One region of the Streptomyces sp. NPDC029159 genome, then DNA from elsewhere that is predicted to be linked to it. Evidence: riboswitches for the same ligand, from Rfam matches in the RefSeq annotation. Region 1 holds a riboswitch; each other region holds the start of a gene.
What was found. Region 1 has a riboswitch for cyclic di-AMP ahead of ACZ4U4_RS22890 (C40 family peptidase). Riboswitches for the same ligand answer to the same signal wherever they lie in the genome.
Positions count from the first base shown of each region.

Region 1 (9,959 bases):
CGTACTCCGGCAGCTCCGGCAACTCCACCGGCCCGCATCTGCACTTCGAGGTGCGGCCGGGCGGCGGCTCGCCGATCAACCCGCTGCCGTGGCTGCAGAGCCACGGACTCAACCCCAACTGACGCCCGGTGCCCGCCGGTCCGCCCGGCAGGCACCCGCATGGAGGCCCGGCCCCTGAGGGGCCGGGCCTTTTTCACAGCTTCTCGACCGGGGCGTACCGCAGCAGCAGCCGCTTGGGCTTCTCGCCGCCGAAGTCGATCGTCGCCTCGGCGTTGTCCCCGCTGCCCTTGACGCCGGTGACCGTGCCGAGGCCGAAGCTGTCGTGGGTGACGCGGTCGCCGACGGCGAGCGCCACCACCGGGCGGTCGTTGCCCCGCCGGGTGGCGAACCCGCTCGGGCCGCCCTTGGCCCGCGGCGTACCGAAACCGGAGCCGATCCCGCCGCTGCTGCTGCTGCCGGAGCGCATCCCGCCCATCGTCGCGGACGGGGTGGCCGGTCCGGTGCGCCGCCAGTCGACGAACGACGCGGGGATCTCCTCCAGGAACCGCGACGGCGGGTTGTACGACGGCTGGCCCCAGGCGCTGCGCATCGTGGAGCGGGTGAGGTAGAGGCGCTCGCGGGCGCGGGTGATGCCGACGTAGGCGAGGCGGCGCTCCTCCTCCAGCTCCTTGGTCTGGCCGAGGGCGCGCATGTGCGGGAAGACGCCGTCCTCCATACCGGTGAGGAAGACGACCGGGAACTCCAGGCCCTTGGCGGTGTGCAGGGTCATGAGGGTGACGACGCCGCTGCCGTCCTCGTCCTCGTCGGGGATCTGGTCGGAGTCGGCGACCAGCGCGACCTGCTCCAGGAAGTCGGCGAGCGTGCCGCCGGAGACGGGCTCCTCCGCGTCCGCGTCCGCCGCGGCGGGACCGGCCACCCGGTCCTGCTCGAACTCCAGGGCCACGGCGGCGAGTTCCTGGAGATTCTCGATCCGGGTCTCGTCCTGCGGGTCGGTGGAGGACTGCAGCTCGGCCAGATAGCCGGTGCGCTCCAGGACCGCTTCGAGGACGGTGGCCGGGCCGGCGCCGGACTCGACGATGGTGCGCAGCTCTTCCATCAGGGTGTTGAAGCGGCGGACGGCGTTGGCGGAGCGGGCGGCCATGCCGTACGCCTCGTCGACGCGGCGCAGCGCCTGCGGGAAGCTGATCTTCTCGCGGAGCGCCAGGGCGTCGATCATCGCCTCGGCGCGGTCGCCGATGCCGCGCTTGGGGACGTTGAGGATCCGGCGGAGCGGGACGGTGTCCTCCGGATTGGCGAGCACGCGCAGGTACGCGAGGATGTCGCGGACCTCCTTGCGCTCGTAGAAGCGGACGCCGCCGACGACCTTGTAGGGCAGTCCGACGCGGATGAGGATTTCCTCGAAGACGCGGGACTGGGCGTTGGTGCGGTAGAAGATCGCGACGTCTCCGGCGCGGGCGTCCTTCGCGTCGGTGAGGCGGTCGATCTCCTCGGCGACGAACTGGGCCTCGTCGTGCTCGGTGTCGGCGACGTACCCGGTGATGCGGGGGCCCTCGCCGGCTTCGGTCCAGAGGTTCTTGGGGCGGCGGTTCTCGTTGCGCTCGATGACGGCGTTGGCGGCGGAGAGGATCGTCTGGGTGGAGCGGTAGTTCTGCTCCAGCAGGATCGTCGTGGCGTCCGGGTAGTCCTCCTCGAACTGGAGGATGTTACGGATCGTGGCGCCGCGGAAGGCGTAGATCGACTGGTCGGCGTCGCCGACGACGCACAGCTCGGCGGCGGATTCGGCCGGGCCGACCAGCTCGCGGATGAGGGTGTACTGCGCGTGGTTGGTGTCCTGGTACTCGTCGACCATGACGTGGCGGAAGCGGCGGCGGTAGTGGGCCGCGACGTCCGGGAACGCCTGGAGGAGGTTGACGGTCGTCATGATGATGTCGTCGAAGTCCAGGGCGTTGGCCTCGCGCAGCCGTGCCTGGTAGAGCGCGTACGCCTGGGCCAGGGTCTTCTCGAAGCCGTCGGCCGCCTGGCCTGCGAAGGTCTCCTCGTCGATGAGCTCGTTCTTGAGGTTGGAGACCTTGGCGCTGAAGGACTTGGGCGGGAACCGCTTGGGATCGAGATCGAGATCGCGGCAGACCAGGGCCATCAGGCGCTTGGAGTCGGCGGCGTCGTAGATCGAGAACGACGAGGTGAAGCCGAGGTGCTTGGACTCGCGGCGCAGGATGCGGACGCAGGCGCTGTGGAAGGTGGAGACCCACATGGCGCCCGCCCGGGGGCCGACCAGCTCCTCGACGCGCTCCTTCATCTCACCGGCGGCCTTGTTGGTGAAGGTGATCGCGAGGATCTGGCCGGGGTGCACGCCGCGGGCGGCGAGCAGATGCGCGATGCGGTGGGTGAGCACCCGGGTCTTGCCGGAACCGGCTCCGGCGACGATCAGCAGCGGGCCGCCGGAGTGCACCACGGCGGCCTTCTGGGCGTCGTTGAGCCCTTCCAGGAGCGCGGCGGGGTCGACGGCGGGGCGGGCGGCGCCGTCGCGGTAGTGCGCGTCCCGGGGTACGGGGGCGTCGAACTTCCCGCTGAAGAGGTCGTGCGGAACCTCCTCCCGGGCCGGGCCGTGCTCGTCCTCGGGGGGTGGCGGGGGCTCCTCGTCCTTGGGAGCGAGGTCCGCCAGGAAGCTGTCGTCAAAGAGGCTGCTCATCGCCCACCGAGTCTAGGCCGCCCCACCGACAGTCGGGCCCGGAGCCGTGGAAAGGCCGGAAGCGCGGGCGTTCCGCTCCCCCTCGCGCGGCGAACCCGGCATTCCGCGCAGATACCCCGCCCTGCCCACACGAACGTCACCTCATGCACACAGGTCACGAAAAGGTTTCGGGCAAATCGAACATCTGCCTTCACAGGAGCCACACGAGTTGGCTAGGTTCACGCTCGGGCTGCCTGCATCCCGTGGACGACAGCGTCCGCACAGGCCGCCTCCGCCGAGTCCGGCCCTGCCCCACGGCACCCGGAGCCGGGGACCCACCAGCACCACCGGGGTGAATCGGTCGGTACGGCCGCCAGCGCGCACGTACGGACCGTAGGGCAAGCCTTCCGTCTGCGACACCGCCCGAACCCGACAGCTAACCCGGTAGGCGGTCCACGGAAGGAGTCGTCGGCCTTGCCGTCGCACCGCAAGCCGCGTACCCGCGTCCTCACCTCGCCCGGCAGCCGCCGGACGGCCGCCGGTCTGACGACCGCCGCCCTCGCCACGGTCACCCTGCTCTCCCAGCCGGCCGAGGCGTCCCCCCGCTCCCCGAAGCCGACCGTCGAAGAGGTCAAGAAGAAGGTCGACACCCTCTACCACCAGGCGGAGGTCGCGACCCAGAAGTACAACGCCGTCAAGGAGCGCGTCGGCGAGCGGCGGTCGGAGGTCAGCGACCTCCAGGACGCCGCGGCGCGCCGCACCGGCAAGCTCAACGAGGCCCGCCGGGAGCTGGGCACCTTCGCCGCCGCGCAGTACCGCAGCGGCGGCGTGAACGCGACGGCACAGCTGATGTTCTCCAAGGACCCGCAGCAGTTCGCCGACCGCAGCCACCTGATGGAGCGGCTCACCGGGCGGCAGCAGCAGGCCGTCGACGCCTACCAGGAGCAGCAGGCCGCCGCCGCCCGTCAGCGGGCCGAGGCGACCCGCAGCCTGGAACGCCTCCAGGAGTCGCAGTCCGAGCTGGCCGACTCCAAGCGGACGGTCCAGGGCAAGCTGACCGAGGCCCGCCAGCTGCTCTCCGAGCTGACCGCCCAGGAGAAGGCGCGCCTGGCGGAGCTGGAGCGCAAGAAGGAGGAGGCGGCCCGGCGCAAGGCCGAGGAGGAGGCGCGCAAGCAGCGCGAGCAGCAGCCCGGCGGCGGTTCGGACACCGGCTCCCCCGGTACGGGCACCGGCGACTCCGGTACGCCCGACCCCGGCCAGGGCGGCGGACCGGCCGACGGCTCGTACCGTACGAAGGCCGAGAAGGCGCTCGCGTTCGCCCGCGCCCAGATGGGCAAGCCGTACGTCTGGGGCGCCACCGGTCCCAACTCCTACGACTGCTCCGGGCTGACGCAGGCCGCGTGGAAGGCGGCCGGGGTGAGCCTGCCGCGCACGACGTGGGACCAGGTCAAGGTCGGCGAGCGCGTCGCCACCAAGGACCTCGCCCCCGGTGACCTGGTGTTCTTCTACAACGACATCAGCCACGTCGGGATGTACATCGGCGACGGCAAGATGATCCACGCCCCGAAGCCGGGCGCCAGCGTGCGCATCGAGTCGATCTACTACATGCCGATCTACGGCAGCGTCCGCCCGGCGTGACGCCCTTCCGGGAGGCCGCCGCACCGCGCGGCCTCCCGGTCGAACGGCTCCGGCCCGGTCCCTCGGTGAGGGCCGGGCCGGAGGCGTACGCGGGGTGTGCCGGGGGCGCGGAGGATACGGCCGCGCGCCCCGGTCGGACTCAGGTCCAGAGCACCGCGATGAAGATGTTGACCATGGTGAGCAGGCCGACCGTGCCGAACAGCGGCTTGGCGATGCTCTCCTCGTCCCGCTTGACGTAGACCAGCCCCAGGATGACGACGAGGACGGCCAGCTTCACGCCGATCTTGATGTTGTCGACGGAGCTGCCCTGGGCCTGGTTCAGGCCGACCAGCGCGATGCCGGTGACCAGCATCGTCAGCGCACCGTGCAGCATCGCCGGCACGAACCGGGCGGTGCCCGCGCTCATCGCCTTCATCTGCGTGAGAAAGCCTCCCAGCAGGGAGGCGATACCGATGATGTGCAGGCCGACGAAGATATTGAGTACTACGTCCATACTCCGGATCGTAACGGCCTCCCCCTTACCTCCTTCGGGGGGCCTCGTCGCGGCTGTTCCTGGCCTGTTCATGGCCTGTCCGCGCCGTGGGGGCCGGTTCTAGGCTGCGGCGCATGGAACTGGGGAACGGCGAAGGCGCCGGTTCAGGGGGCTCGGTGGCCATCGCCGACCGGGCCGGTCTCGTACGGCTCATCGAGGTCTGGGCCCACGGGTGGGCACGGGCCCGCGCCCACCCGGTGCCGCAGGTGGTTCCGGGCGGCCTCCGTATCGAGCTGGGCCGTCCACGGGACGCCGTGCGGTACATCGTCCCGGACCCCGACCCCGTGGCGCTGCGCGACCTGGCCCGTACGGTGGCGGTGCCGCACACCTGGCTCAAGATCTTCGCGCCCCACGCCGAGGTCGCGCCACTGCTCTCCACCGCCTGGCACCACGACGGGCCCCAGTACCTCATGACGGCCCCGATGCCCCCGTCTTCCCAGGTCACACCGGCCCCGCCCGGCTACCGCCTCGACACCGAGGAGTGCGACGGGATCCTGGACGTACGGGTGTGGGCCACGGGCGAGGCGGCCGAGCTGCCCGCCGCGAGGGGCCGGACCGCGCTCACCGGCGGGACCGGCGGCGCCCCGGTCTCCGCCGTCCACGACATGATCGTCACCGGGCCGGAGCACCGCCGCCGGGGCCTGGGCCGCCTGGTGGTGACGGTGCTCGGCGTCCACGCCGCCCGGCGGGGCGCCACCGAGAGCCTGCTCGTCGCCACCCCGTCCGGCCGGGAGCTGTACGCGTCCATGGGCTGGAGCCTGCGCTCCCCGGTGACGGAGGTGTCGTGCAGGGAGTGAAGGGGCGACTTGGGCGACCCGGGCGGCTCGTGGCGCGCGGGCGCCGCCCGCGCCCGGTGCGTCAGCCCCTGACCTGGCCGCTCAGCCAGCGGAAGATCTCGGGGACCTGTGCGCGCCAGACCGCGCTCGTGTGGCCACCGGCGTCCTTGCCGATGTGCTGCACGGTCACCGTGGTGGGCAGCCGGGCCTCCCGCCGCAGTCCGAGACCGGCCTCGTAGCCGTCGCCGGTGGCGCCGGAGAGGAAGAGCGCGGTGCGCGGCGGGCGTCCGGCCAGGTTGGCCTCCCGCAGCTCGTGCAGCGGGTTGCTCTCGATCCGCAGCTTCGGGTCCTTGCCAGCGAGCGAGCTGGCCTCGCCCGCCGGGTCGTTGTACCCGGACATGCCGACCGCCGCGCGGTAGCGGTCGGGGTGGGCCAGCGCGAGCCGGGTCGCGCAGTGCGCCCCGGCGGAGTAACCGGCCAGCGCCCAGCCGTCGGCGTGGTCCTCGGCCCGGAAGGTGTTGATGACCATCTGGCGTACGTCGACGGTCAGCCAGCTGTCGGCGTTGACCTTCCCGGGGATGTTGACGCAGCCCGTGTCGGCGCCCTGGTAGATGTTGGTACGCGGCGCGACCAGGATGAACGGCTTGATCTCCCCGCGCTCCATCAGCGGCTGCAACTGCCGGCCGGCCGCCAGCGTGCCCAGCCAGGACTTGGCCGAGCCGGGGTAGCCGGGCAGCAGCTCGACCACCGGGAACTTCTTGGTGCGGTACGCCGGGTCGTGGTACTGCGGCGGCAGCCAGACGTACACCTCACCGCTGACGCCGGAGATCCGGCCCTGGAGCTCCGTCATCTGCACACCGGGGCCGAGCACCGGATCGTCCGCCGGGCGGAACGCCTGGGCCCGGCGCGGCTCGGCGGAGATCTGGCGGCCGCCCAGCCCGTCGGGCCCGAGGTCCTGGGCCGCCTCGATGTGACTGCCGGTGCCGAGCAGGTCGTCCCAGGTGTCGTAGAGGTTGTTGGCGTTGTTGACCAGCACGAAGACCAGGGTGATGGCGGTGACCTGCGCGAACAGCAGCATCAGCAGGCGGATGGCGCCGCGCAGCAGACGCGGCCCGGCTATCCGGCTCCACAGCGCCAGTGGCAGGACGATCGCGACGATCAGCAGCAGAAGCGAGGTGAGGAAGAAGGGCGTGCCCGTCAGGCTCATCGGGGTCTCGCTTCCAGGACATGTACGGCGTGTACGCGGTCGACGGGGTGGTGGCCGCGCCGACGGCAGCGAGCCTTTCCGCGCCGTTAGACGGCGTTCCACGACGTCCTGGTTGCCCCTCTTCGCGAGCTTCTTTCCTCCTGTCGTCGGACGGATCTTCGGAACGGTGCCGAGGCCCCGGCCCGGGTGGGCCGGGGCCCATCGGCGGTGCTCCGGGCCGGGCCGTCGCCGGTGGCCCGGCCCGGGTCAGACCAGGCGGCGGGCGGCGGCCCAGCGGGTCAGTTCGTGGCGGTTGGAGAGCTGGAGCTTGCGCAGCACCGCGGAGACATGCGACTCCACGGTCTTGACGGAGATGAAGAGCTGCTTGGCGATCTCCTTGTACGCATAGCCGCGGGCGATCAGCCGCAGGACCTCGCGCTCCCGCTGGGTGAGGCGGTCCAGGTCCTCGTCCACCGGCGGGGCGTCCGTCGAGGCGAACGCGTCCAGGACGAACCCGGCCAGCCGGGGTGAGAACACCGCGTCCCCGTCGGCCACCCGGAAGATCGCGTCGACCAGGTCCTTCCCGGTGATCGTCTTGGTGACGTAGCCGCGTGCGCCGCCCCGGATGACGCCGATGACGTCCTCGGCCGCGTCGGAGACCGACAGCGCCAGGAAGCGGACCGGCCGCTCCGGGTCGGCCATCTGCGTCATGCTGCGGCGCAGCACCTCCACACCGCCGCCGCCGGGCAGATGGACGTCCAGGAGCACGACCTCGGGGCGGGTGGCGGTGATGACGGTGATCGCCTGGTCGACGTCGGCCGCCTCGCCGACCACCTCGACGCCGGTCCGCTCCGTCACCCCGATCTCCGCCTGGACACCGGTGCGGAACATCCGGTGGTCGTCGACGAGCACCACCCGTACGGTGCGCCGCTCCTCACCCGACCCGTCACCGGCCGGGGAGTCGTCCGCCGGTCCCAGCGTCGCGGGCCCGTCGGGTGCCGTGGCGGTGCCGGGGGCCGGTGTGCCGGTGCCGACCGGTGTGGTCAGGGGGGTGTCGTCGCCGCTCATGCCCTGCTGTGCGCCGTCGCTGTTCATCTCTTCCGTCCGTCCCTCGTGGTCTGCGTCGTCATCATCGCGCGGCGCGGCGGGCCGTGTGCCCGCAGCGGCGTATGCGGCGCCCGGCGGGCGCGGTGTCGGTCATGGAGGCGCCGGCCATGGGGTGCCGGTCATACGGGTACTCGTGGGGGCGTTCGCGGGGAGGGACGGGGCGTGCGGCGAGCCGGGGGATGGCGTCATTCGGCTCGCTCCATCTCCAGCTCGACCTCGGTGCCGCCGCCCGGCACGGACCGCAGCCGGGCGGTGCCGCCGTTGCGTTCCATCCGGCCGATGATGGACTCGCGGACGCCCATCCGGTCGTCGGGGACGGCGTCCAGGTCGAAGCCCGGGCCCCGGTCGCGTACGGAGACGAAGACCGTGCGGCCCTCCACCTCGGCGAAGACCTGCACCGGCCCGCCGTCGCCGCCGTACTTCGCGGCATTGACCATCGCCTCGCGGGCGGCCTTCATCTGTGCGCCCAGCGCCTCGTCCAGCGGGCAGTCGCCGACGACCACGACCTCGATCGGTACGCCGTGGTGGTCCTCGACCTCGGCCGCCGCCTTACGCACCGCGTCGGCGAGGGTCGCGGGCTCCGCGTCCTCCTCCTGGGTGCGCCCCTCGGGCCGGTACAGCCAGGCCCGCAGCTCCCGCTCCTGGGCGCGGGCGAGCCGGGCGACCTCGCGGGAGTCGTCGGCGCTGCGCTGGATGAGGGTGAGGGTGTGCAGCACGGAGTCGTGGACATGGGCGGCGACCTCGGCCCGCTCCTGGGCGCGGATGCGCATCAGCCGCTCCTCGGAGAGGTCCTGGATCAGGCGGACGAGATAGGGGCCGACGAGCAGGGCGATGCCGACGACGACGGCGAGCGCGGCCTGGAGCACCGAGCTGAGGTGGCCCACCGAGCCCTGGAGCAGGACGATGCCGGTCACTCCGACGCAGACGAGCACCACCCCGGCCGCACCGCGCAGCGCCGGGAGGACGCCCTTGCGGCGGCCCAGCTCCAGCCACTGCGCACGGCGGGCGTTGTCGGCCTGCCGCCAGACGAGGGCGACGCCCGCGGCTATCAGCAGCACCGGCCAGAGATAGCCGTTGCCGATGCCCAGCTGGAACCGGGAGGCGACGAAGGCGGACCCGGCCAGCAGCGCGATCAACGCGATGACCTGGCCCGTGTCCGGTCTGCGGATCCCGGCGCGGCGGGCGCCGTCGGCCGCGGTCCGGCGGTCCTCCACCCCGCCGACGCCGAGCGGGACGAAGAACCAGAACGCGGCGTAGAGCAGCGCGCCCATGCCTTCGGCGAGGAACAGCGCGACGAAGACGACCCGGACCCAGGAGACGGGGAGTCCCAGATGCCCCGCGAGTCCGCGCGCGACGCCGCCGAGCAGCCGCCCGTCGGCGCTGCGGTAGAGCTTGCGCACGGGCGGCTCGTCGGATTCCTGCGCGGACGCGTGGTGCGCTCCGGCGCGGGGCGGGGCTGTGGTCATGCACCGATCGTCACACGCGGCGGGTCCGGGGACATCAGGGTGGACCCTGACTCGGTCCCTGAGATTTCTGACCCGGTCCCTGAGTTCTACGGGCTTCGCCGACGGCATCCGGCGCCGGTGCGGGAGCCGGGCGACCGCACCCCGACGGTCCCGGTGCGGGCGCGGGCGCGGCTCAGCTCGCGTCCTCGCTCTTGCGGAAGCCGTCCTTCACCTTGGAGAAGAGGTCGCTGAACCTGTCCCAGTCGGCGCTCGGCGCGGAGACGTAGATCGCGTACTCCTTCTCCCCCTCACGGCCGAATCCGAGGTCGATGCCGCGGTACTGCCGCGCCTTCCCCTGGAAGGTGAACTCCCAGATGGCGGCCGGGTCGTTCTGGTACTTCGTGTCCTGCAACCGCTTGCGCGAATAGCTCGGGTACTCCTTCTGCATCACCCCTTCCAGTTGCTTGAAGTGCGCCACCTGGTCGCCGGAGGAGAAGTCCAGCACGCTGATCGTCAGCTGCGCGAGCGATGCCTGGGAGATGTAGAGGATCTGCCGGCCGCCGTCCTTCACCTGCCGCGTCCAGCCGTCCGGCGCCGGGTAGGAGAC
Region 1 is NZ_JBVHWT010000012.1:137,193-147,151, forward strand. Features, by position in the region: gene ACZ4U4_RS22880 (M23 family metallopeptidase) at 1-122, shown strand, start outside; gene pcrA (DNA helicase PcrA) at 194-2,689, opposite strand; cyclic di-AMP (ydaO/yuaA leader) riboswitch at 2,952-3,134, shown strand; gene ACZ4U4_RS22890 (C40 family peptidase) at 3,143-4,306, shown strand; gene ACZ4U4_RS22895 (hypothetical protein) at 4,446-4,799, opposite strand; gene ACZ4U4_RS22900 (GNAT family N-acetyltransferase) at 4,913-5,635, shown strand; gene ACZ4U4_RS22905 (alpha/beta hydrolase) at 5,697-6,821, opposite strand; gene ACZ4U4_RS22910 (LuxR C-terminal-related transcriptional regulator) at 7,068-7,868, opposite strand; gene ACZ4U4_RS22915 (PspC domain-containing protein) at 8,093-9,373, opposite strand; gene ACZ4U4_RS22920 (serine/threonine-protein kinase) at 9,546-9,959, opposite strand, start outside.

Region 2 (9,959 bases), on a different contig from region 1:
CGGGTGTGCGGATGCCGCTGCTCGGCCTCGGTGCGGACCTGCTCCGGGGTGCGGCCGTCGGACAGCTGCACCGCGATGTAGTCGGGGGCGATACCGCGGGTGTCGCCGATCCAGAACACCCGGGTGCGGGAGACGAGCCGGGACAGCGGCCGGATGTCCGCCTCGACGCTCGCCCCGTCCGGGACGGTCGCCAGCAGCCGCTCGGCGGCGGTGACCTCCGGCGGGATGCGGTACGTCGCCGGCTCGGTGAGGCGGGCCAGTGGCAGCGTGGTGGTCAGCGCCAGCGCCGCGGCGAGCGCCGCGGCCGGGAGCTGGCCGGCCAGCGAGCGCAGCCAGGGCCGCGGCGAACGCCCCGTCCGCTCCAGCGCGTCGACGAGCGCGAGGAAGACCACCGGCATCAGCACCGCGTTGTAGTGCCAGTCGATGCCCCAGTAGTGCGGCTCGTGGGAGACGAACCGCCAGCCGAGCGTCGGCACCGCCGCCAGCAGCAGCGGCGAACGCAGGGCCAGCAGACCGGTGGTGGGCAGCAGCACCCACAGCAGGGTGTGCAGCGCCTCGCCCGCCCCGATCCCCGGCCCCGGCGCGCCGTCCCCGCCGAGCTTGGACCAGTAGTCGTACGAGCCGGTGCCGTTGAACCCGGGGATGATCACGCCGAGGGTGACGGCGGTGGCGGCGAGACCGAAGCCGACCAGCGCGACGGCGAGCGGCAGCGCCCGCCGCGCCCGGACCAGCACCACCACGCCGATCGCGGCGGCGGTGACGCCCAGGTCCTCCTTGACCAACGCCAGCGGCGCGGCCCAGCACACCGCCGCCGTCCACCGCCCGCGCACCACCGCCTCCAGTGCGAACGCCAGCAGCGGCAGCGCGAACGCGATCTCGTGGAAGTCGAAGTCGACGGCCTTCTGCAGGCCCCACGACAGCCCGTACGCCCCGCCGACGGCCAGCCCCCGGGCGCGTCCCAGATACCGGGCGGCGGTGCGGGTGACCGGCACCGACGACAGCGCGAACAGCGCCGCCTGCGCCGCCAGCAGCGTCATCGGGGAGGGCAGCAGCCGGTAGAGGGGCGCGAGCAGGATCAGCACCGGGCTGAAGTGGTCGCCCAGGATGTTGGTGCCGGGGCCCTTGAGGTCGACGATCGGCGCCCCGAGATGCGCGTAACCGCGCACCGCCTGCTCGAAGATGCCCAGATCCCAGGAGGCGGTGCCCATCGTGAGATGGCGCAGCAGCGACAGGGTGGCGTACGCGGCGAGGAGCAGCGCCGCCAGCCACCACGGGTCGAGGCGCGGCGCCCGCCACGCGGCGAGGCGGCCGCCGCGCGCGGCGGGCGGCGTCTCGCGGGGCGTGCCGGGCGGGCCGGTCCGCTGCCCGGGCGGCGCCCCGGTCGCCGTGCCGGGCGCGGCGGGACCGGCGCCCGCCGCCGTCACTGCGGCCGTGTCCATGCGCGTCCTCCGTCTCGGCTTCCGAAAAGATACTCGAAACCGTCGAACCGGGCGGTTACGGCGTACCCGCCCCATGGCGCGTACGCTCCTTCGCCGGACCGGCCACCGGTGCTCCGGCGGCCCAGCTACCTGAGGGGACACCCGACTTGAACCGGATACGGACCGCGCTGCCCATCGCCGCCGTCGCCGCACTGCTCACCCTGACCGGCTGCACACCCGCCGATGTGACGGGCGGCAAGGACGCCAAGGAGGGGACGACGGCGTCCGGCGCGCCCGGTGGCGCCCTGGCGACGCTGGCGGAACTGCCCGTCAAGAAGCGCGGCTCGCAGGACGGTTACGCCCGTGACCGCTTCGGCAGCGCCTGGGCCGACACCGACGGCAACGGCTGCGGCACCCGCGACGACATCCTCCAGCGCGACCTGGAGAACACCACCCACCGCGGCAAGACCTGCGCCGTCACCTCCGGGACGCTCACCCACGACCCGTACACCGGCGGCACCATCCGCTACCAGCGCGGCAGCAGCAAGGTCGACATCGACCATGTCGTCGCGCTCTCCGACGCCTGGCAGAAGGGCGCGTCCCGCTGGGCGCCGCGCAAGCGGATCGCGCTCGCCAACGACCCGCTGAACCTCATCGCCGTGGAGGCGTCCGCCAACCGCAGCAAGAGCGACGGCGACGCGTCCTCCTGGCTGCCGGAGAACCAGGGCTACCGCTGCACCTATGTCGCCCGGCAGGTGGCGGTGAAGAAGAAGTACCGCCTGTGGGTCACCCGGGACGAGAAGGCGGCGATGTCGAAGGTGCTGGACGGCTGCCCGAGCGAGAAGCTGCCGACCGGCGGCAACCCTACCCAGGCGCCGGAGCGGTTCACGGCGAAGTAGGGCCCGGGGCGGGGCGGCGCGCGTCCGGTGCACGGCCGGACGCGCGGCCACCGCGGCGTCCGGTGTGCGGCGCCCCCGCGGCGTCCCGCCCCGCGTACCCAAAAACCTGGGGAATCGTTGGCCAACCGGTGGCCCGGGGCACCCGGACTCCCTACTATCGATCAACGCCAGATCGATGAGATGACCGCTCCCGGCACCCGCCGGGGGCGCCCCGCCCACCGCCGCCGCACGGCGTTCGCGCCGCGCCGTCTCGTTCACGATCTCTGCCGGGAGGCCCCGTGCTCCGCCGTAGGACAGTGCTCTCCGTATCCGTCTCCGCCGCCCTGCTGGCCGCGACCCCGCTGCTCACCGCCTGCGGCAGCGACGCGCACCCCGGTGCCGCCGCGATCGTCGGCGGCCAGCGGATCACCGTCGCCCAGCTCCAGGCGAAGGTCAAGGACGTACGCCGGGCCCAGAGCAAGTCCCCGCAGGGCGGCCAACTCATCTCCAACACCGGCCAGTTGAGCCTGATCACCCTCAACGGCATGATCTTCCGGCAGGTCCTGGAGCGCAGCGCCGACCGCGCCGGGGTCACCGTCAGCCGCGCCGACGTGCAGAAGTGGCGGAACACCGCGGAGAAGGAACTGGGCGGCCCGGACCGGCTGAAGGCCGTCTGGCTCCAGCAGCAGTCCGTCGCCCCGGACGAGGTCGATGCGACCGTCCGCAACCAGCTCCTGCTGGACGGCCTCGCCAAGAAGATCGGCGCCGACCGCGCCAGCGCCGCGGGCCAGCGCCGCCTCGTCGACAACCTCGCCCGCACCTCCCGCGCCATGGGCGTCGACGTCAACCCGCGCTTCGGCTCCTGGAACGACCGCCGGGTGATCCTCGGCGAGACGAAGGACCCGTGGATCTCGCACGCCACGGGCGCCCGCGAGCAGGCGTAGCCGGTACGTCCCGGGGAGCGGCCCCGGCGCCCGGCCGGCCCCCGCGGCCCCCGGGCGCCGGGGCCGCTGCCGGTCCGCGGCGCGGGGCGCTGTCGGTGAGGTGCGTTACGTTCGAGGGGTGAACGCTGACGTGCCCTCCGCCGACGCCGCTGCCCGCCCCGAGGGCGGCACCGGGCGCCTGGTCCTGCTCACCACCAGCCACCGTGTCGCCCCGGGCCTGCTGTCCTGGAACGCCTGGCGGACGCTGCGCGCCGCCGACCGCGTGTTCTGCGCCGACGCCGCCCACCCGCAGCTGCCGTATCTGCGCGAGGCCGGGGTCACGGTGGAGTCCGCCGTCCCCACCGCCCGTGAGCTGGTCGACGACTGCGTCGCCGGGGACCGCACGGCCGTCGTCCTCACCTCCGCCGACGGCGAGAGCACGCTCACCGACGGACTGGCCCGCCTCGCCGGCTCCGGCCGCGAGACCATGCCCGACCTGGAGCTGCTGCCCGGCGCCTACGACCTGCCCGGCGCCCGCCTGCTCGATCTCGTCCAGGTCATGGACCGCATCCGCGCCGACTGCCCCTGGACGGGCATCCGCACCCACGAGGACCTCGCCAAGTACGCCCTGGAGGAGACGTACGAGCTGGTCGAGGCCATCGAGACCGGCGACCGCGAGGCGCTCCGCGAAGAGCTGGGCGACGTCCTGCTCCAGGTCGTCTTCCACGCCCGCATCGCCCAGGACGACCCCGAGGCGCCGTTCTCGGTCGACGACGTCGCCGGGACGATCGTGGAGAAGCTGATCCGCCGCCATCCGCACATCTTCGGGGACGAGCCCGCCGAGACACCCGAGGACGTCCGGGCGCACTGGCTGCGCACCAAGGCCACCGAGAAGGGGCGCGCCTCGGTCACCGACGGCGTCCCGCTCACCCAGCCCGCGCTGGCCCTCGCCGCCAAGCTCGCCTCCCGCGCCCGCACCGCCGGTCTGGACGTCCGCCCGTCGGCCCCCGGCATCGGCTACGAACTCCTCGCCCTGGCCGCCCGCGCCGAGGCCGAGGGCACCGACCCCGAAACCGCCCTCCGCGCCGCCGCCCGCACCTACCGCGACGCGATCCGCGCGGCGGAGGGACTGCCGGCGGCGGGGGAGACGCCCGAGACACCTGAGATATCTGAGACACCTGAATAAGGGGTGTCGCCCGGGGAGGCGGGGCGGTCCGCTGCTCGGCGGTCCGCCCGCGCCGCCGCCCGGGCGCCCCGGCTCCCGGCCGCCGTCCCCGGGCGCTGGGCGCCTCCCGCGCCCCGCACCGCGCCGTCCGACCGCCCCGAGCAGCGGTTACCGTCGAAAGGTGCACCCCACGCCCGACACCGCCCCCGGCTGCCCCGCGCACCCCGCGGCCGCCGCCCCGCCCGCCCCCGCCCTCTTCACCTGGGAGTTCGGCGCCGACCCGTACCCGGCCTACGCCTGGCTGCGGGAGCACGCGCCGGTGCACCGCACGGAGCTGCCCAGCGGCGTCGAGGCATGGCTGGTGACGCGGTACGCCGATGCCCGGCAGGCGCTCGCCGACGCCCGGCTGTCGAAGAACCCGGTGCACCACAGCGAGGGCGCCCACGGCAAGGGCAAGGTCGGCATCCCCGGCGAGCGCAGCGCCAACCTCATGACGCATCTGCTCAACATCGACCCGCCCGACCACACCCGGCTGCGCCGTCTGGTCTCCAAGGCGTTCACCCCGCGCCGTGTCGCCGCCTTCGCACCGCGCGTCCAGGAGCTGACCGACGCGCTCATCGACGGCTTCGCCGCCCGCGGTGAGGCCGACCTCATCCACGAGTTCGCCTTCCCGCTGCCCATCTACGCCATCTGCGACCTGCTCGGCGTCCCGCGCGAGGACCAGGACGACTTCCGGGACTGGGCCGGGATGATGCTCCGCCACACCAAGCCGGGCGGCACCGGCGGCGGGCCGCGCGGCGGCGTCGCCAAGGCGGTCAAGAAGATCCGCGGCTACCTCGCCGAGCTGATCCACCGCAAGCGCGCCGCCCTGCCGCCCGAGCCCGCGCCCGACGAGGACCTGATCTCCGGCCTGATCCGCGCCTCCGACCACGGCGAGCACCTCACCGAGAACGAGGTCGCCGCGATGGCGTTCATCCTGCTCTTCGCCGGGTTCGAGACCACCGTCAACCTCATCGGCAACGGCACCTACGCCCTGCTGCGCACCCCCGACCAGCGCGAACTCCTCCAGAAGTCGCTGGCCGCCGGCGACCGCGAGGTGCTGACCACCGGCATCGAGGAGCTGCTGCGCTACGACGGCCCGGTCGAGCTGGCCACCTGGCGGTTCGCGACCGAGGAGCTGACGCTCGGCGGCGAGCGGATAGCCGTCGGCGATCCGGTGCTGGTGGTGCTCGCCGCCGCCGACCGCGACCCCGCCCGCTTCGACGCCCCGGACACCCTCGACCTGCGCCGCACCGACAACCCCCACCTCGGCTACGGCCACGGCATCCACTACTGCCTCGGCGCGCCGCTCGCCCGCCTCGAAGGGCAGACCGCCCTTGCCACCCTCCTGATCCGCCTGCCCGACATCCGGCTTGCGGCGGAACCGGACGATTTGCGGTGGCGCGGCGGGCTCATCATGCGGGGTCTGCGCACCCTCCCCGTGGAGTTCACCCCGGCCCCCTGACGACACGCCGCCCACCTGCGCGGACGGCCGCCCGCAGGCCGGAAGTTGACCCTCCGTCAGCCGCGTGACCTACACGTGATCTCCGCTACACCGGCTTGTGACGCCCCGTGAGCCCGGCTACCTTGCCACCGAACACGTGCTCCAGCGCTCCGGTGGACGCCGTACCGGACCCCGGGCGGCCGGACCGGGGCGGCGGGGCGGACAACTCAACCGCCGCTCGAAAGGCAATCGCATGCGCACCGGCAACGGCAGACACCGTCGCCCCCGCCAGGCACCGGCCCTCTTTGTCACGGCGGGTGTGACCGGCGCGGGCCTCGCCCTGCCCCTCCTCGGCGCGGGCGCCGCCCACGCCGCCGACGCCTCCACCTGGGATCGCGTCGCCCAGTGTGAGTCCGGCGGCATCTGGTCGAGCGCCAGTGGCAACGGCTTCTACGGCGGGCTCCAGCTCACCCTCGACATGTGGCGCGACCACGGCGGTCTGGAGTACGCCGCCCGCCCCGACCTGGCCAGCCGCTCCCAGCAGATAGCCGTGGCCCAGGCGATCCTCGCCGAGCGCGGCCCCGACGCCTGGCCCCGCTGCGCGTCCGACGCCGGACTCACCGAGGACGGCGAGGCGCCCGACGTCGACCCCGGCGGCGCCGTCACCACCCCGCCCGCCGGTGCGGACGACGCCCACACGGGTACCGGCACCGACTCCGACCAGGACGAGCCCTCGACGCCGGACACCACCGACCCGTCCACCCCGCAGGGCACCCCGGACCCGTCCGGCAGCCCGGACCCGTCCGACACCCCGGACCCGGGCACCCCGGACCCGTCCACCTCGCCCGACGCCACCGGCTCCCCGGAGGCGCACGAGGGATCGCAGCGACCCGGCACGCCCGGCCCGTCCGACGAGCCGTCCACCGACCCGTCCGGCCACGCCTCGCACCCGTCCGAGCCCTCGCACCCGTCCCGTACGACGCCCCCGGCGGACACCGACGGCCCCCGTGGCGGCGACGGCTCCGGGCGCCACCGCGGCGGCGCCGACGAGGACGGCGACCGCGCCCCGGGGCGGCACGCCTCGCGCGGCGGTGAGCGGACGGACCCGGCCGAGGGCGGCTACACCGTGCGCTCCGGTGACAACCTGTCAGCCATCGTCGAGGCGCGCGACCTGCCGGGCGGCTGGCCCGCGCTGTACGAGCGCAACGAGGACGTCATCGGCGACGACCCGGACCTCATCCAGCCAGGTCAACTCCTCGATCTGGGCCACTGATCGAGCCGAAAGGCGGCTTTTGCCCGTTTTGGCGAAAGTGAGACATGGCTCTCGTCCGTGTCCGCCGTGTCCCGACCTGCCCTTCGAATCCACACCATGTCCTACCTGCGGAAATATGCGCCCTCTGCGGTCGTTGACGGTCAACTGGGTGCAGAAAACGGGGTTTGAACGACACGGGGGGTTCTGTTTACGGTCAGGACCGCTCGCCAAAGCGGGCCCTTCGTTCACACGCCGAATCCTGCCGGTGGGCGAAGGTGGTCGACGCGCAAGCGCCGAAGGCAGGAGCGGGGGACCCAAGGTAAGTGCCGGCCCCGCCCGTGAAAACGGGTCAACCGGCTTGGGGTGAAGCCGTGTGCGCGTCACACGGCCGGGCAATCCACACCGCCCGAACCCGACAGCTCACCTCGCAGGCGTCGGTGAGGAAAACGCATCATGCTGAGCAACAAGGCCAAGCACCGCCGTCCCTCCAAGGCCGTCCGCGTCGCCACCCTCGCCGGTGTCGCCGGCGCCGCCGTGGCCGTCCCGCTGATGGGCGCCACCAACGCCTCCGCCGCCTCCGTCTCCACCTGGGACGCCGTCGCCCAGTGCGAGTCCGGCGGCAACTGGTCGATCAACACCGGCAACGGCTACTACGGCGGCCTGCAGTTCTCCGACTCCAGCTGGAAGGCCGCCGGCGGCCTCCAGTTCGCCTCGCGCGCCGACCTGGCCACCAAGGCCCAGCAGATCCAGGCCGCCGAGAAGCTGCTCGCCATCCAGGGCCCGGGCGCCTGGTCCTGCGCCGGCGCCGGCAACCTCACCTCCGGTGGTCCGTCCCCCGACCTGAACACCGGCACCACCAAGGCCGCCCCCAAGCAGCAGGCCCCGCAGCCCAAGGCCGCCCCGCAGCAGCAGGCGCCGAAGCAGCAGGCCCCGAAGCCGCAGGCCGCCCCCAAGCAGCAGGCGCCGCAGCACCACGCCATGGGCCACGGCAACTACACCGTGAAGTCCGGCGACACCCTGGCCAAGATCGCCAAGGCGCACGGCAAGAACTGGAAGTCGGTCTACGCGGACAACAAGTCCGTCATCGGCTCCAACCCGAACCTCATCTTCCCGGGCCAGAAGCTCCACGTCTGATCCCCGCGCGGGGCCCCACCGCCCCGCACCCCGGGCCCCCGCCCCCTCCCGGCCCACCGCGCCCGTGCGTACGGCGGTACGCACGGCCCACCGGACCGGGAGGCGGCACCGGCCGCCCGGACCCGCGGGCCACGGCCCCCGGCACCGCCCGGGAGCCCCCGCTCACCCGCGGACCTCACCCCCCCCCACGGGATACCCCGCCCGGCGCGCACGTCCCCGGGGCGGCACCGGCTCCCCGCCTCGCCGCCCTCCGCGCGCCGAGGCGGGGTTTCGCCGTTCCGTACCCTGGTCCCGGACACAGCGTCGTGCCCGCCCCTTATCAGCTGCTTTTCCGTTCCGCGGCCTTCGTTGTCGAATGTCAGGAACCTGGCGTCCGAGGCACCTTTCGTCCCGTACTGCGGGCCGCGAGGTAGCGGAGGGCCCCGGGGCCGTTAGGCTCGTGCCGCAGAACTCCAGACACCCATGAAGGAGACAACGTGCCGTCCATCGACGTCGTCGTAGCCCGCGAAATTCTCGACTCGCGAGGTAATCCCACGGTCGAGGTCGAGGTCGGCCTCGACGACGGCTCCACCGGCCGGGCCGCCGTCCCGTCCGGTGCCTCCACCGGAGCCTTCGAGGCCGTCGAGCTGCGTGACGGGGACCCCAACCGCTACCAGGGCAAGGGCGTCGAGAAGGCCGTTCTCGCCGTCATCGAGCAGATCGGCCCGGAGCTGGTCGGCTACGACGCCACCGAGCAGCGCCTCATCGACCAGGCCATGTTCGACCTGGACGCCACCGACAACAAGGGCTCGCTGGGCGCCAACGCCATCCTCGGCGTCTCCCTCGCCGTCGCGCACGCCGCCTCCGAGGCCAGCGACCTGCCGCTCTTCCGCTACCTCGGCGGCCCGAACGCGCACGTCCTGCCCGTCCCGATGATGAACATCCTCAACGGTGGGTCGCACGCCGACTCCAACGTCGACATCCAGGAGTTCATGATCGCTCCGATCGGCGCGGAGTCCTTCTCCGAGGCGCTGCGCTGGGGCGCCGAGGTCTACCACACCCTCAAGAAGGTCCTGAAGAACAAGGGCCTGGCCACCGGCCTCGGCGACGAGGGCGGCTTCGCCCCCAACCTCGGCTCCAACCGCGAGGCCCTCGACCTCATCCTGGAGGCCATCCGCGAGGCCGGTTACGCCCCCGGCCAGGACATCGCGCTCGCCCTGGACGTCGCCGCCTCCGAGTTCTACAAGGACGGCAAGTACCAGTTCGAGGGCGAGGAGCGCTCCGCCGCCGAGATGACGGAGTACTACGAGGAGCTGGTCGGGGCCTACCCGCTGGTCTCCATCGAGGACCCGCTGTTCGAGGACGACTGGGCCGGCTGGAAGGTCATCACCGACAAGCTCGGCGCCAAGGTCCAGCTCGTCGGCGACGACCTCTTCGTCACCAACCCCGAGCGCCTGGCCCGCGGCATCGAGGAGGGCTCCGCCAACGCCCTCCTGGTGAAGGTCAACCAGATCGGTTCGCTCACCGAGACCCTGGACGCCGTCGAGCTGGCCCAGCGCAACGGCTTCAAGTGCATGATGTCGCACCGCTCCGGCGAGACCGAGGACGTCACCATCGCCGACCTGGCCGTCGCCACCAACTGCGGCCAGATCAAGACCGGCGCCCCGGCCCGCTCCGAGCGCGTCGCCAAGTACAACCAGCTGCTGCGCATCGAGGAGATCCTGGAC
Region 2 is NZ_JBVHWT010000004.1:92,000-101,958, reverse strand. Features, by position in the region: gene ACZ4U4_RS10055 (DUF2079 domain-containing protein) at 1-1,439, opposite strand, end outside; gene ACZ4U4_RS10050 (HNH endonuclease family protein) at 1,586-2,317, shown strand; gene ACZ4U4_RS10045 (SurA N-terminal domain-containing protein) at 2,614-3,240, shown strand; gene ACZ4U4_RS10040 (nucleoside triphosphate pyrophosphohydrolase) at 3,359-4,405, shown strand; gene ACZ4U4_RS10035 (cytochrome P450 family protein) at 4,566-5,888, shown strand; gene ACZ4U4_RS10030 (transglycosylase family protein) at 6,121-7,140, shown strand; cyclic di-AMP (ydaO/yuaA leader) riboswitch at 7,401-7,568, shown strand; gene ACZ4U4_RS10025 (transglycosylase family protein) at 7,573-8,253, shown strand; gene eno (phosphopyruvate hydratase) at 8,730-9,959, shown strand, end outside.
Region 2: linked by a shared signal. The riboswitch ahead of ACZ4U4_RS10025 (transglycosylase family protein) and the one ahead of ACZ4U4_RS22890 (C40 family peptidase) in region 1 are both predicted to bind cyclic di-AMP.

Region 3 (9,959 bases), on a different contig from region 1:
GACGCGGCCGGCAGGACCTGCGGCCCCTCCGCCGGGAAGCGGGCCCCGGCCGCCGCGGCGTCGGCCGCGAGCCGGTCGAGGTCGCCGGCGAGGCGGGCGAGGACGGCGGTGGCGTCGAACGGGTCCAGGCTCAGCAGCCGGACCACCGCCGTCGCCGGGCCGCTGACGTTCTCGTACGCCACGGCGTACGCGGCGTCCAGCGGCGTCAGCCCGGCGGCGCGGGCGGCCAGGCCCAGCACCACCGGCTGGTGGGCGCCGCGCGGCCGGGCCGCGGCCAGCGCGTCCAGCTCCGCCGACGGCCAGGCGGCCCGTGCCGCCCGCATCATCTGGCGGCCCAGCCGGCGGGCGGCGGTGCGCAGCGCCGGTACCGGCGTGCGGGCGTCCGCCGCGTCGTCGAGGGCCAGCGGGTCGCCGCCGGCCGTGGCGGCCGCGGCGAGCCCCGCCGCGACCAGCCCGGTGGTGTGCAACCGGCCGCGGCAGAACGCCTCCAGGGAGGCGGCGTCCGTGATGCGTCCGGCCGCCACCGCGGCCTCCGCCCCGCCGGAGTGGGCGTGCCCTCCGGCGGGGAAGCGGCCGTCGGCGAGCACCATGAGGGCGGCGCGGTTCATCGCGGGCCTCCGTGCTGCGTGCCGTTCATGGATGAGGTCACCTGCGCCACGTCAGAAGAGGAAGTAGCGCTGGGCCATCGGGAGTTCGGCGGCGGGGGCGGGCTCGACCACCTCGTCGTCGATGGTCACCGTGAAGGTGTCCGGCTCCACGTGGACCCGCGGCAGGGCGTCGTTGTTGCGCATCGACGCCTTGGTGACGGACCGGGTGCTGCGGATCGGCTCGTACGCCTTGGCGAGCGGGAGCCGTTCGGCGATACCGTCCTCGACCGCCTGCGCGGCGACGAAGTTGACGGAGTTGCTGCCCGGGGCCTTGCCGATGGCGCCGAACATGGGGCGCGGCAGGATCGGCTGCGGGGTGGGGATGGAGGCGTTGGCGTCGCCGACCTGCGCGTAGGCGATCTGGCCGCCCTTGATGACGAGCAGCGGCTTGACGCCGAAGAACGCCGGGTCCCACAGCACCAGGTCGGCGAGCTTGCCGCCCTCGACGGAGCCGATGACGTGGTCGATGCCCTGGGCCGCGGCCGGGTTGATGGTGTACTTCGCGACGTAGCGGCGGGCGCGGGTGTTGTCGGCGACGGTGTCGCCGGTGAGCAGGCCGCGGCGCTTCTTCATCACGTGCGCGGTCTGCCAGGTGCGCATCACGACCTCGCCGATGCGGCCCATGGCCTGGGCGTCCGACGACATGATCGAGATGGCGCCGAGGTCGTGCAGGATGTCCTCGGCGGCGATGGTCGAGGGCCGGATGCGGGACTCGGCGAAGGCCAGGTCCTCGGGGACCGCCGGGTTGAGGTGGTGGCAGACCATCAGCATGTCGAGGTGTTCCTCGACGGTGTTGACGGTGTGCGGCCGGGTCGGGTTGGTCGACGCGGGCAGCACGTTCGGCTCGGAGACCATGGCGATCATGTCGGGGGCGTGACCGCCGCCCGCGCCCTCGACGTGGAAGGCGTGGATGGAGCGCCCGGCGATGGCCGCGATGGTGTCGCCGAGGAATCCGGCCTCGTTGAGGGTGTCGGTGTGGATCGCGAGCTGGGCGCCGCTCTCCTCGCAGATGTTCAGGCAGGCGTCGAGGACGGCGGGGGTGGCGCCCCAGTCCTCGTGGATCTTGAAGCCGAGGACCCCGGCGCGCAGCTGGTCGCGCATCGAGTCGGCGGACATGGTGTTGCCCTTGCCCAGCAGACCGATGTTGACGGGGAGGTGGTCCATCGACTCCAGGAGCCGGGAGATGTGCCAGGCGCCGGGGGTGATGGTGGTGGCCTTGCTGCCCTCGGCGGGGCCGGTGCCGCCGCCGACGAGGGTGGTGACGCCGGAGGCGAGGGCCTCGTCCACCTGCTGGGGGCAGATGAAGTGGACGTGGGTGTCGATGGCGCCGGCGGTGAGGATCTTGCCGTTGCCGGCGATGATCTCGGTCTCGGGGCCGATGACGAGGTCGGGGTGGACCCCGTCCATCGTCTCGGGGTTGCCCGCCTTGCCCAGCGCGGTGATCCGGCCGTCGCGGATGCCGACGTCCGCCTTGACGATGCCCCAGTGGTCGAGGACGACGACGCCGGTGATGACGGTGTCGGGGGCGCCCTCGGCGCGGGTGACGCGGGACTGGCCCATCGACTCGCGGATGACCTTGCCGCCGCCGAAGACGGCCTCGTCACCGGCGCGTCCGGGACCGCCGCTGCGGTCCTCCTCGATCTCGATGACCAGGTCGGTGTCGGCGAGACGGATGCGGTCGCCGGCCGTCGGGCCGAACAGATCGGCGTAGTCCTGGCGGGAAAGCTCAGCCATCGAGGGTGCCTCCGGTTTCACCGCGCAGCCCGGCAACGATCCGCTTGCCCGCGAGGGGGACCAGCTCGACCTCGGTGGGAATGCCGGGCTCGAAGCGCACGGCGGAGCCGGCGGCGACGTTGAGCCGCAGGCCGTGCGCGGCCGCACGGTCGAACGCCAGGCCCGGGTTGGCCTCGGCGAAGTGGTAGTGGGAGCCGACCTGCACGGGGCGGTCGGCGGAGTTGAGGACGGTCATGCGCGTGAGGGGGCGGCCTTCGTTGAGGCGGACCGGCTCGTCGGCGTAGAGGATCTGTCCCGGGATCATCTTCTGCTCTCCCGTGGTCAGTTGATGGGTTCGTGAACGGTGACGAGCTTGGTGCCGTCGGGGAAGGTCGCCTCGACCTGCACGTCGTGAATCATCTCGGGGACGCCATCCATGACGTCGTCGCGGCTGAGCACCTGGCGCCCGGAGGACATCAGCTCGGCGACCGTGCGGCCGTCGCGTGCCCCTTCGAGGATGTGGGCGGTCAGCAGCGCAATGGATTCCGGGTGGTTGAGCTTCAGCCCCCGTGCTCGGCGCTTTTCGGCCACGTCAGCTGCCACATGAATCATCAGGCGTTCCTGCTCATGCGGGGTCAGTTGCATACGTTCCACCTCACAGACTTCCTGCCCGGGTATGCGTTCGCCCAGGTCACAGGCGTGGACACGCCCGTATGGGTAGATGTATCACACAGCGACTAAAGGGAAAGCAAACCGCCTCTCCGCAAGAGGTCATCAACAGCCCATCGGGCAGAGGTTAGTTCGGCCCCATTTCCGTGGCGTTACACGCCCGACCACCTGCGGAACCCTTCTCGGCACTGGAGAGCAGGCACCTCCCTTACCGGGAGTTACCGAGCGGCAACCGAATTTCTCTTCCGGATTTCTCACACCGGAAATTCCCGACAGCCGGAATACGGTGGCGAATTCCACATCCCGGAACACCCGCCGGACCGATCGGACACCGCGTCCCGGGTGCGGCGAATTGGATGCTCCGGGCAATCCGGACCCACCACCGCTCGACGAACACCACTGTCCGGTATCCGCTCTTGACGGGGCGGAGATCGCTCACGATCCTCATGTGCGCGTCAAACGCTCCGCACCACCCCCCACACCAGTATCGGAGCCACACCGTGACCCGCACCGCCCGTACCCGCCGTCTCACCCTCGCCACCGGCGCCTGCGCCGCCGTCGTCGGACTGCTCGGCGTCGCCGCCGGCGCCCAGGCGACCACGCCGACCGCCGCACCCGACATCCCGGTGGCCGACGTCAAGGCCGACCTCGCCAAGTTCCAGTCCATAGCCGACGCCAACAACGGCACCCGCGCCCACGGCACCGCCGGGTACCAGCAGTCGCTCGACTACGTGAAGGGCAAGCTGGACGCCGCCGGGTTCACCACGAAGGTCCAGGAGTTCACCAGCGGCGGCGAGAAGGGGTACAACCTCATCGCCGACTGGCCCGGCGGCGACGAGAGCAAGACCGTGATGTCCGGCGCCCACCTCGACTCCGTCCCCGCGGGCCCCGGCATCAACGACGACGGATCCGGCTCGGCCGGGATCCTGGAGGTCGCACTCGCGGTCGCCAAGGCGGACCTCAAGCCCACCAAGCACCTGCGCTTCGGCTGGTGGGGTGACGAGGAGGACGGCATGGTCGGCTCCTCGCACTACGTCGACTCGCTCGGCGCCGACACCGCGAAGTTCGACTCGTACCTGAACTTCGACATGATCGGCTCCCCCAACCCGGGCTACTTCGTCTACGACGACGACGCGCGGCTGGAGAAGGTGTTCAAGGACTGGTTCGCCACCAAGAACATCGCCACCGAGAAGGAGACCGAGGGCGACGGCCGCTCCGACCACGCGCCGTTCAAGGACGCCGGGGTCCCGGTCGGCGGGCTGTTCTCCGGCGCCGACTACATCAAGACCGACGCCCAGGCCAAGGCGTGGGGCGGCGAGGCGGGCAAGGCGTTCGACGCCTGCTACCACGAAGCCTGCGACACCGCGAAGAACATCGACGACACCGCGCTGGACAACCACACCGACGCCATCGCCCACGCGATCTGGGAGCTCAGCTCCTGACCCTCCGCGCCCCGCGCAGCACCGGCCGGCCCCACCCGGTCGGCCCGGCCCGGTCGCCCTTCCGGCGGCCGGGCCGCGGCATGTCCCGGCGACGTCCGGACTCCGCACGCCGCCGCCCCGGAGGCGTCGCGCGCGACGCCCCTCGCCCGACCGGGCTCGCCCGCACGGACCAGCCGGTTCCGGGCGTTCGCGGGGGCGTCACGTTGCAGAACTCCGATGCGGAACAGACGGCGCGGGGAGGCTTTCCCGCTGGTCCGGGGCGCGCGAGCGGATGCCGCAGCCGCCACCGAGCGCCCCGAAAGTGCCAATTGACGTATTTGTGACCAATGTCACACCTGGTCATTTCAGCGCGGAATCCGGGCGCCCGATGCGTGACGATCCCCTGGACGACAAGCCCCCGCCGCAGCGGCGGGGCGGTCCGGGCGGACGCCGAATCCTGCCGCCGTCCCGGATGTCAGGTCGACGCGGATGCACCGGCAGGAGCGGAGGACCCGAGCACGACGGGACCACGGTCACCAGGGCGCACGCCCTGCGCCGACGGGTCCCTTGGGGTGAAGCCGTACGCATGGCCGGGCACCTTCGCCTGCCCGAACCCGACAGGTCTTCCTTCGCAGGCGGCTGACGAAGGGTTTGCGCATGACTGTGCGCATGCACGTGCCGGCCGCGGTCGCCCGGGCCGGAACCATCTCCGCTCTCACACTCGCCACCGTCGGCGCGACCGTCGCGCTCCCCCCGGGCGCCGACGCCACCTCCGTCTCCGCCACGGCGGTACGGATCGCCGCGTCCAAGAAAGGCGCGCCCTACCAGTACGGCGCCCGGGGGCCGCACCGTTTCGACTGCTCGGGGCTGACGCAGTACGCCTTCAAGCGCGCCGGACGGAGCCTGCCCCGGACCGCCGCCGCGCAGTACAACCGCACCCGCCACATCCGCACCTCCGCACGCAAGGCCGGTGACCTGGTCTTCTTCCACGGCAGCGGGGGCGTTTACCACGTCGGGATCTACGCCGGTCACAGCCGCATCTGGCATGCGCCGCGCACCGGCACCGTCGTCCGGCTGGAGAAGATCTGGACCGGTTCGGTGTCGTACGGCCGGGTCGGCTGAGCGAGGTGGCCGCCCGTCACGCCCCGGCGGGCGGCCACGGCAGCCGGACCCGGACGGTCTTGCCGCCGCCCGGCTCCGCCACCGTCGCCACCTCTCCCCCGGACTCGGCGGCCAGCAGGCCGATGATGAGCAGCCCGCGGCCGCCGTCCCGGCACAGATCGGCGGCGAGCCGCCGGGGCGGCCGGGGGTCGCGGTCGGTGACGCCCGCGGTCAGCGTCTCGTCGCGGTCGAGCCGCAGGACGACGGTGAAGTACGGGGAGGTGTCGCCGGTGTGCCGGACGGCGTTGGTGGCCAGTTCGGAGACGATCAGCCGGACCGCGTCGGTGAGCGGCGCGGCCCGGTCCAGGCCCCAGGCGCCGAGGACCGCGGAAACGTGCCTGCGCGCGGCCGCGACCGACTCCGGTGTGCCGGGGAGGGTCAGGGTGGATTCCTGGTGATCTGCCATCGCGGTGCCGTCCTTTTTCCCACCGGGGTCGGATCCGGCGCACGGGCGGGAGGCGGGACGCCGCTCGGTCACCGAGTCGGCCGCGCACGCCGGGGTGCGGACCGGCGGTCCATGCTGCCGGTACGCCCCGCCATCCACCACGAAATGCCCATATCTCTCGCCCGAAGCGGTGAATCCTCCGGTGCGGGCGCGGGTCGCAGGCCCGCGGCGGACGTACGGCGGCTAACGGCGGCTCCGGCGCACGTGCCGCCCGGCCGGGTCAACCGCGCGGCGCGGTCTCCGCCAGCGTGCGTACCGCCCCGCGCAGTTGGGTGTCCGTCAGGTCGGCGCGGGCCGTCAGGCGGACCCGGGAGACGCCGTCGGGGACGGACGGCGGGCGGAAGCAGCCGACGAGCAGCCCGGCGGCGCGGCAGTCGGCCGCCCAGCGGACGGCGGCGTCCGGCGACGGCGCACGGACCGCGACGACGGCGGCGTCCGGCCGGACCGCCGCCAGCCCGGCCGCGGTCAGCCGGTGGTGCAGGGCGGCGGCGACCTCGCGGGTGCGGGCCGCGCGCTCCGGTTCGCGGCGCAGCAGCCGCAGCGCGGCGAGGGCGGCGCCGACCGCAGCCGGGGCGAGCCCGGTGTCGAAGATGAACGTCCGCGCGGTGTTGACCAGATGCTCGATGACCCGCGCCGGGCCGAGGACCGCGCCGCCCTGGGAGCCGAGGGACTTCGACAGCGTCACGGTGGCGACGGTGTCCGGGGCCCCGGCGAGCCCGGCGGCGGCGACCGCGCCGCGTCCGCCGTCGCCGAGCACCCCGAGCCCGTGGGCGTCGTCGACGAGGAGGCCCGCGCGGTGGCGGCGGCAGGCGGCGGCGAGGGCGGGCAGCGGTGCGGCGTCGCCGTCGACGGAGAACACCGCGTCGGTGACGGTGAGCGCCCGGCCGCCGTGTGCCGAGAGCGCGGCGTCCGCTGCGGCGGGGTCGGCGTGGGCGACGACGGCCTTGCGGGCCCGGGAGAGGCGGCAGCCGTCGATGAGGGAGGCGTGGTTCTGCGCGTCGGAGACGACGAGGGTGCCCGGGCCGGTGAGGGCGGTGACGGCGGCGAGGTTGGCGGCGTACCCGGAGGAGAGGACCAGGGCCGCCTCGAAGCCGCAGAACGCGGCGAGTTCGGCCTCCAGCGTGGCGTGGAGTTCGGTGGTGCCGGTGACCAGCCGGGAGCCGGTGGCGCCGGCGCCCCAGCGGTGCGCGGCCTGGGCGGCGGCGCGGGTGACCAGCGGGTGGCGGGCGAGTCCGAGATAGTCGTTGCTCGCCAGGTCCAGCAGTTCGCAGTGGGCGGAGCGGGGGCGCAGGGTACGGCGCAGACCGGCGTCCAGCCGTGCCTCGTGGGCCTCGTCGAGCCAGTCGAACGCCGCACCGGGATCGGGCGGGGCCGCGTCGGCGCGGGGGGCGTCACGGGGCGGCGGCAGGGCGGGATCCGCTGGCATCGGCTTCCTTCGCTTCCCTTGCGGCCCCGTCCGCGAGGGCCGTCGGCAGCGCGGGCGGGGTCGTTGGCGATTGTGGACTGCCGATAGACGTTAGCGGTCGTTCCACCGCCCCAGGGTGTGGTGATACACACACCCCGATCCGGGCGCGTTGTGGGAATCCTCCTTGGCCAGGGGCACCGGCGTACGTCAGGATCATCGCCATGGAGCTGCTGAACACGTTGGTGGAGAAGGGGCTGCGGCGCGAGCTGCCGACCCGTGAAGAGGCGCTCGCCGTACTGGCGACGTCCGATGACGACCTGCTCGACGTCGTGGCCGCGGCCGGCAAGGTGCGCCGCAAGTGGTTCGGCCGGCGGGTGAAGCTCAACTACCTCGTCAACCTCAAGTCCGGGCTCTGCCCCGAGGACTGCTCGTACTGCTCGCAGCGGCTCGGGTCGAAGGCGGAGATTCTCAAGTACACCTGGCTGAAGCCGGAGGAGGCGTCGCGGGCGGCGGCCGCCGGGGTGGCCGGGGGCGCCAAGCGGGTGTGTCTGGTGGCCAGCGGCCGCGGGCCGACCGACCGGGACGTCGACCGGGTGTCGGAGACCATCTCCGCCATCAAGGAGCAGAACGAGGGCGTCGAGGTCTGCGCCTGCCTCGGGCTGCTGACGGACGGCCAGGCCGGGCGGCTGCGGGAGGCCGGGGCGGACGCCTACAACCACAATCTCAACACCTCCGAGGCGACGTACGGCGACATCTGCACCACCCATGACTTCGGGGACCGGGTGGAGACGGTCAAGCAGGCGCAGGCGGCCGGGATGTCGGCGTGCTCCGGGCTGATCGCCGGGATGGGCGAGAGCGACGCGGACCTGGTCGACGTGGTGTTCGCGCTGCGGGAGCTGGACCCGGACTCGGTGCCGGTGAACTTCCTGATCCCGTTCGAGGGGACGCCGCTGGCGAAGGAGTGGAACCTCACCCCGCAGCGGGCGCTGCGGATCCTGGCGATGACCCGCTTCGTCTGCCCGGACGTCGAGGTGCGGCTGGCCGGCGGGCGCGAGGTGCATCTGCGGAGCATGCAGCCGCTGGCGCTGCACCTCGTCAACTCCCTCTTCCTGGGCGACTATCTGACCAGTGAGGGGCAGGCCGGCAAGGACGATCTCGCGATGATCGCGGACGCCGGGTTCGAGGTGGAGGGCACCGACACCACCACGCTGCCCGGCCACCGCATCCCGGGCGGCGCCTGCGGTGACGGCGGCTGCGGCGATGCGGAGGCGGGCGGCTGCCACGGCCCGGCCGAGGTCCCCGAGCAGGCCGCCGCGGCCGGTGACGCCCTCTCCGACGAGGCGCGGCGCGGCTTGGTGGCGGTGCGCCGCCGGGGCGCGGGCACGGAGCTGCCGCCCAATGCCTGAGCCGCTCTCCCCGGCCGAACTGCTCGCCCTCGACCGGCAGCACGTCTGGCATCCGTACGGTCCGATGCCCGGGCGCGCCGCGCCGCTGGTCGTCGAGGAGGCGGCCGGGGTACGGCTGCGCCTCGCCGAACCGGCGGGCGGGCACCGTGAGTTGGTCGACGGGATGGCGTCGTGGTGGTCGGCGGTGCACGGCTACCGCCACCCGGTGCTGGACGAGGCGGCGCGCGAGCAGCTGGGGCGGATGAGCCATGTGATGTTCGGCGGGCTCACCCATGAGCCCGCCGTGCGGCTGGCCGAGCGGCTGGTCGCGATCACGCCGGAGCCGCTGCGCCATGTCTTCCTCGCCGACTCCGGTTCGGTGGCGGTCGAGGTCGCCGCCAAGATGTGTCTGCAGTACTGGCGGTCGGTGGGCCGCCCGCGCAAGCAGCGGCTGCTGACCTGGCGCGGCGGCTACCACGGCGACACCTGGCACCCGATGTCGGTGTGCGACCCCGAGGGCGGGATGCACGAGCTGTGGCAGGGCGTCCTGCCACGGCAGATCTTCGCGGACGCACCGCCGCCGGGCTTCGACGCGCCGGTCGACGAGGCGTACGCGGCGCATCTGCGCGAGCTGATCGCCCGGCACGCCGACGAGCTGGCCGCGGTGATCGTGGAGCCGGTGGTGCAGGGCGCGGGCGGGATGGTGTTCCACTCCCCCGGCTATCTGCGGGTGCTGCGCGAGGCGTGCGACGCCCACGGGGTGCTGCTGATCTTCGACGAGATCGCCACCGGATTCGGCCGTACGGGCTCGCTGTTCGCCGCCGGGCACGCCGGGGTCGCCCCGGATGTGATGTGTCTGGGCAAGGCGCTGACCGGCGGTTACCTGACGCTGGCGGCGACGCTGTGCACGGCGGAGGTGGCGGCGGGCATCTCGCGCGGCGAGGTACCGGTGCTGGCGCACGGCCCGACATTCATGGGCAATCCGCTGGCCACCGCGGTCGCGGGCGCCAGCGTCGAGCTGCTGCTGTCGCAGGACTGGGCGGGCGAGGTGCGCCGCATCGAGTCCGGGCTGCGGACGGGGCTCGCGGCCGCCCGGGACCTGCCCGGGGTGCG
Region 3 is NZ_JBVHWT010000019.1:107,153-117,111, forward strand. Features, by position in the region: gene ACZ4U4_RS28415 (urease accessory protein UreF) at 1-608, opposite strand, end outside; gene ACZ4U4_RS28420 (urease subunit alpha) at 660-2,381, opposite strand; gene ACZ4U4_RS28425 (urease subunit beta) at 2,374-2,685, opposite strand; gene ACZ4U4_RS28430 (urease subunit gamma) at 2,703-3,005, opposite strand; gene ACZ4U4_RS28435 (M28 family metallopeptidase) at 3,530-4,471, shown strand; cyclic di-AMP (ydaO/yuaA leader) riboswitch at 4,925-5,103, shown strand; gene ACZ4U4_RS28440 (C40 family peptidase) at 5,108-5,572, shown strand; gene ACZ4U4_RS28445 (ATP-binding protein) at 5,589-6,017, opposite strand; gene ACZ4U4_RS28450 (8-amino-7-oxononanoate synthase) at 6,277-7,482, opposite strand; gene bioB (biotin synthase BioB) at 7,683-8,867, shown strand; gene ACZ4U4_RS28460 (adenosylmethionine--8-amino-7-oxononanoate transaminase) at 8,860-9,959, shown strand, end outside.
Region 3: linked by a shared signal. The riboswitch ahead of ACZ4U4_RS28440 (C40 family peptidase) and the one ahead of ACZ4U4_RS22890 (C40 family peptidase) in region 1 are both predicted to bind cyclic di-AMP.